Regions from separate parts of the Shewanella sp. AS16 genome, predicted to be linked through region 2. Evidence: predicted binding sites of a transcription regulator. Region 2 holds the regulator's gene; the other holds the start of a gene.
The links. The regulator ArgR, encoded in region 2, controls arginine synthesis, uptake and breakdown. The targets are predictions, from matches to a motif close to ANTGAATANNTATTCANT.

Region 1 (3,116 bases), on a different contig from region 2:
TGAGCAATTCATCGTGGTTGCCGGGAACATAGAGGATGCGGGTGCCGTCGCTTGCCAGTTGCAACAGCCTTTGCAGCACCTGGTTATGACTTTCCGGCCAGTAGATGCGGCGTTTCAACGCCCAGAAGTCTATGATGTCGCCCACCAGATAGATGTGTTTCGCCTGGGTTTGCGCCAGCAATTGCAGCAGGAATTCGGCCTTACAGTCTTTGCAGCCCAGATGTATGTCGGATAGCCAGAGGGCATGATAATGGGTGGTCTTGTTGCCTGGGGCGTGGCCCGCGCCTGCGTCCTGTCGCTGCGTTTTGGGGGGAAATAGGGCCGTTGGATCTTGGGTCCGGGCTAATGTCATCTGTGATCACCTGAGCTAAGGTTTCTGGCTCAAGAGTAGGCATGGGGCTTGACCGATTGATGACAGCAAGATGACGTCTGAATGACATGGAAGAGCGATGACTGCGGCACTGAAGCGCCAGCTGGCCGGCGCTGCGGCTAAGGGGATGGCGGGGAGGTGGCCCAGGTATGGCCTATGGCCATACCTGGGTTCAGCACTAGAAAATCAGGTGCGAACGCTAGAAAATCAGGTGAGCGACACCGGCGATGACGGGCAGGGTCACTAAGGTGCGCAGTATGAACACCACGAACAGCTCGATGAAATTCACCGGGATCTTGCTGCCCAGCAGCAGGGCACCGACTTCGCTCATGTAGATCAGCTGAGTCACGGACAGGGCGGCGATGACGAAACGCGTCATGTCCGACTCTATGCTGCCCGCCAAAATCGAGGGGATGAACATGTCGGCGAAACCTACCACTATGGTCTTGGACGCGGCCGTGGCTTCTGGGATCTGCAGCAGTTCCAGCAAAGGAATGAAAGGCATGCCCAGGTAGTTGAATACCGGGGTATATTCGGCAACGATCAGCGCCACTGTGCCTATGGCCATCACCACAGGTATGATGCCGAACACCATGTCGACCACGGTTTTGATGCCTTCGCTGAGCAGTTGCTTGATGCCACCGGCGCGATCCGCCTTCTGCAGCGCCAGATCGAAGCCCCAGGAAAACACATGATGCCCGGCGGGGATCACTTCATCGTCCACATGGCGCGGGGTTTCATCGACATAGTTGTCTTTCTTCCACGACAGCGGCGGCAGTTTCGGCACTATGATGGCGGCGGCGAAGCCTGCCAGGCAGACTGTCAGGTAGAAAGGCACGAACATATGCCCCAGTTTCACCTGAGAGATGACCACTAGGCTGAAGGTGATGGACACGGCCGAGAAGGTAGTGCCTATGACAGCCGCCTCTCTCTGGGTATAGAAGCGACCTTCGAATTGCTTGCTGGTCAGCAGAATACCGACACTGCCGTCGCCGAGCCAGGAGGCCATGCAGTCGATGGCGCTGCGGCCGGGCAGGTTAAATACCGGGCGCATCACCTTGGTCAACAGGGTGCCGAATAACTCCAGCAGGCCGAAATTGAGCAGCAGCGGCAACAACATACCGGCAAAGATGAACACGGATAACAACACGGGCAAGAGATCGTTCAGCACCAGGGCGCCTGTGCTGGCGGAATGTATGGCCACAGGCCCCAGTCCCAGGTAGGTCATCAGGATGAAGACTGTGCCCAGGCAGCGGATAAAGAACCAGAGTGGGCTGATATTCAGCAAGCCATTGAGAAACTCGTTGTTGAGCACAAATTGGGGTCTGAATATCTTGGTCAGCAACGAGGCCAGGCCAGTGGCTACGACGACGCAGGTGACGACAAGGGTCGCATAGTCACCCAAGGCATTTTGCAGGGCCTTGGAGATGATGGCGATAGGGATAGTCACGGCGCCCTGGTAGCTTACCGGCGTCATGAATAACAGCAGGCCTATCAGGGAAGGAATGATGAAGGTGAGTATCGTCTTTATGTTGCGATGTTGTGCTTGTTCTGCCACCTGTGGTGCACCTTTTATTGGGGGCTGAGTGTTCAGACCTGCGCGCTCGGTGCCGGCTGTATTGGCGTTGCCATGCATGATAATTCACCCCTTGAAACGGAAAGGGGCAAAGATTACCGCCTTAGCCCTGGGATGTAAAACGATTCAGCTCGGGTCGCGAGAGATTTGCCGCCGCAGCATACTTATCTGGGGTTTATGCTTGGTTATTCCGTCGGCAGGAGAGTCGAATAAATCGGCGGTTTTCCCATTGTAATTAGACTGTTAATGGTTAGTGGCTGCGGCTGCCTGTGGCATGGATGCAACTGGGGGCCAGGGAGCCAGGAAGTTGAGCCTGCAGCCGGCCGCAAAACGGCCGGCAGCCCTCTGGCCTAACCGAAGGTATGACGCAATGCCCTGGCTTTATCGGCACTCTGTTGCAGCTCGAGTGCCGCTTCGCCTATCACCTGTGCAGCCGTTAGGTTCTCTGTGCTCAGCTGATTTATATCATTAATATTGTTGCTGATCTCGGCCACTACCTGGGTTTGCTGTTCGGCCGCCACGGCATTTTGCTGGGCGAACGCGTGTATGCCACTGACTTCCTGGTATATGGTGTCTATCTTGCCGGCCGAGGCGAGGATCTCCTGGGCACAGCTATCTGCCTGTTGCCGGCTGAGATCCATTTGTTGTGCCCAGCTGGTGAGCATGGAAAACATCTTATCCAGACTCTTGGAGATGCTTTCGGTCGACAGTTGGGTGCGGCTCGACAGGGCCCGTACCTCATCGGCGACCACGGCAAATCCGCGACCCTGCTCACCGGCCCTGGCCGCTTCTATGGCGGCGTTGAGCGCCAGCAAATTGGTCTGCTCGGCGATGGCGTCGATTTCACCCATGGCGTTGGCGACTTGTTCTGCCTCGATATTCAGCTGTTTGGCGTTGGCGGCCGCATCCGAGACCGCCTGGGCCAGCGCTTCCACGTTATGGGTGTTGGCATGCATGCTGTCGCGACTGTCGATACATAACTTATAGGCGGTTTCTATGCTGTTCGAGGTGCTGTGGGCATTGTGGGCGACCTCTGTGATAGTGCTGCTCATCTGCCCCATGGCCGTGGCTATCTGTTCCAGCTGGTGCTTCTCCCTGTCCAGACTGACGTGGGTCTGTTGGGTGGCGACGACCATCTGATCGGCAATAGAGTGCAACTGGTTGGCTTGA
Region 2 (3,116 bases):
GTGCAGCAGGCAATTGTGTGCCAGCAGATCCTCCGGGGTGGCTATGTCAGGCGCCCTGGCGAGGTAGGCCGGCGCGGCGCAGAGCACATTGTCTATCGCCATCAGGCGCCTGGCAATCAGGCTGTCATCGGGTTGCTCGGTGAACCTCAGTGCCACGTCCACCCGCTCCCCCACCAGTTGTGCGAAACTGTCCGACATCAGCAATTGTATCTTGACCTTGGGGTGCAATTGGATGAAAGCATCGACCACCTCATACAGGCTGTGCTGGCCCAGGCCTATGGGCGTCGCAATACGTATGGTACCCACAAGTTCGGTATTATGGCTGTGGGCACGGCTCTCCATCGCCGTGACTTCGGCCAGGATACGCTGACAGTATTGCAGCGCCTCTTCTCCCTGCAATGTCAGGCTGACGCTGCGGGTGGTGCGGTGCAGCAAGCGCTGGCTGAGCCAATGCTCTATCTCTTTGACATGACGGGAGACCTGCAAGCGACTGAGTGCCAGGTTATCGGCCGCGCGGGTGAAGCTGCCGCAGTTGGCCACTTCGACGAAACTGCGGATCGCCGTTATCTTTTCCATTTTGCCCGGATGTGCCCTTATTGGTATCTCAAATTGAGACAATGTTGCTCATATGCCGATGTTTATCACGTGAATTGCCGCAAGTAAACTGGCTGCAATGTTAATCATCTGAGTGAGGCAAACAATGAAACTGGCAATTTTAGGGGCAACGGGTTGGATTGGCGGCAATATATTGCAGGAGGCCAAGCGCCGTGGCCATGAGGTGGTGGCACTGGTACGGGATCCGGCCAAGCTGCAGCAGGATGGGGTCGAGGTGAGAAGCCTGGATCTGAATCGACTGCCGCTGGCGCCGCAGGTGTTCGCCGGTGTCGATGCCGTCATAGCGTCTGTCGGTGGCCGGGCGCAGCAGGATCATGCCGTAGTCGCCCAAACGGCGGCGCGGCTGCTTGAGGCGCTGCCCGATGCCGGAGTCCGGCGCCTGCTGTGGGTTGGCGGTGCCGGCAGCCTGGAAGTGGCACCCGGGGTGACGCTGGTATCCTCGCCCGACTTCCCCGAGGCCTACAGGGCGGAGGCATTGGCCCAGGGGGAGGCGCTTGAGGTCTTCAGGAAGAGTGACAGCGGGGTCGATTGGACCTTCGTCAGCCCGGCGGCCGAGATCTATCCGGGTGAGCGTGAAGGCGACTATCGTATCGGTGGCGATAGCTTCTTCACCGATGCCAGCGGCAAGAGTCGCATTTCAGTCACAGACTATGCCAGGGCCATGCTGGATGAGGCCGAAGCGGCGCAATATCCGGGGCAGCGCATCAGCGTCGCCTATTAGCCAGGGGCCGGCGTAGCCTGTACAGAGAAAAACGGCTCACTGAAGTGAGCCGTTTTTCTATTGCAGCCGGGGATTATTCGGCGTAGTTAAACAGCGACTTGATGGTTTCCAGCGTGTCTTCTATGTCGTGGATGCTCGAAGGACAGAGGAAGATGGTATCGTCGCCGGCTATGGTGCCCAGTATGCCTTCCGGCTTGCCTATGGAGTCCAGCAGGCGGGCGATGAGTTGGGCGGCGCCGGGGCTGGTGCGTACCACTATCATGGCCTGGTTGTGATCCACATCCAGCACCAGGTTCTTCAGGGGGCTGCCTGCGGTGGGGACCCCGAGTTCGGCGGGCAGACAATAGACCATTTCCTGCTTGGCGTTGCGGGTGCGCACGGCGCCGAACTTGCTCAGCATGCGTGAGACTTTAGACTGGTTGATGTTGCTGAAGCCTTCGGCCTGCAGCGCTGTGACTATTTCGCTCTGGGAGCCGAAGCGCTCTTCTTTCAGGATAGATTTAAAGATCCTGACGAGGTCATCTTGATTCTTGGTCATGGGTAATTTCTTATTCGTTATTATTCAAAAAAACTCCCTCATCTTGAATAATATTCACCATCAAGTCAACGAATATTCGAAACCCATGAATAAAAATGCATTGCCTGGGTTGGCGTTAGCCCTGTTCCCCCTGGCGGACCGCCCGGGGCCGTCGGGGCCAGTCTCAAACCCGGCTGGCAGCGTACAGGAAACTTTCCCCCTTAAGACCAAGGGATAATTGAAATTATCCTGCCTTTGCAGTAATGTGGCGCCATCATTAAAATAGATCTATGTCACACCTAATCCGAGAATCGACGGAGATAATTATGAAAGTTGCTGTACTTGGTGCTGCCGGTGGTATCGGCCAGGCACTCGCCCTACTGTTAAAAACTCAACTGCCTGCGGGTTCACAACTGTCTCTCTATGATATCGCCCCGGTCACTCCGGGTGTTGCGGTGGATTTGAGCCACATACCGACCGCCGTTGAAGTCAAAGGTTTCGCCGGTGAAGACCCAACGCCAGCCCTGGTGGGTGCCGACGTAGTATTGATCTCTGCCGGTGTTGCCCGCAAGCCGGGCATGGATCGTTCGGATCTGTTTAACATCAATGCCGGCATAGTCCGCAACCTGATCGAGAAAGTGGCCGCGACCTGTCCCAAGGCGCTGATCGGTGTCATCACCAACCCGGTTAACACCACAGTGGCAATTGCCGCCGAAGTGCTGAAAAAAGCCGGCGTCTATGACAAGAACCGTCTGTTCGGTGTGACCACCCTCGACGTGATCCGCTCAGAAACCTTCATCGCCGAATTAAAAGGCCTGAACGTGGCCGACGTGAAGGTGAATGTCATAGGTGGCCACAGCGGCGTGACCATTCTGCCGTTGTTGTCTCAGGTCGAAGGCGTGAGCTTCAGCGACGAAGAAGTTGCCACCATGACCACTCGCATCCAGAATGCCGGTACCGAAGTGGTTGAAGCCAAAGCCGGTGGCGGCAGCGCGACTCTGTCCATGGGTCAAGCCGCATGTCGTTTCGGTCTGTCACTGGTACGCGGTCTGCAAGGCGAAGCCAACGTGGTCGAATGTGCCTATGTCGACGGTGGCAGCGAGCACGCCGACTTCTTCGCCCAACCTGTGTTGCTGGGTAAGAATGGCGTTGAGAAAGTATTGCCTTACGGCGAGGTCAGCGAGTTTGAAGCCAATGCCCGTGATGCCATGCTGGACACGCTGAAAGCCGATATCAAACTGGGTGTGGAATTCGTCAAGTAAT

Region 1: LZP73_RS09340 (YjiH family protein) is a predicted target of ArgR. The motif match lies at 2,000-2,017, and genes of this name have one in related genera.

What each region holds. Positions count from the first base shown of each region.
Region 1 is NZ_JAKCLK010000003.1:163,416-166,531, forward strand. Features, by position in the region: gene LZP73_RS09335 (UDP-2,3-diacylglucosamine diphosphatase) at 1-352, opposite strand, end outside; gene LZP73_RS09340 (YjiH family protein) at 570-1,847, opposite strand; gene LZP73_RS09345 (methyl-accepting chemotaxis protein) at 2,297-3,116, opposite strand, start outside.
Region 2 is NZ_JAKCLK010000001.1:1,040,004-1,043,119, reverse strand. Features, by position in the region: gene LZP73_RS04685 (LysR family transcriptional regulator) at 1-576, opposite strand, end outside; gene LZP73_RS04680 (NAD(P)-dependent oxidoreductase) at 701-1,336, shown strand; gene argR (transcriptional regulator ArgR) at 1,410-1,874, opposite strand; gene mdh (malate dehydrogenase) at 2,180-3,115, shown strand.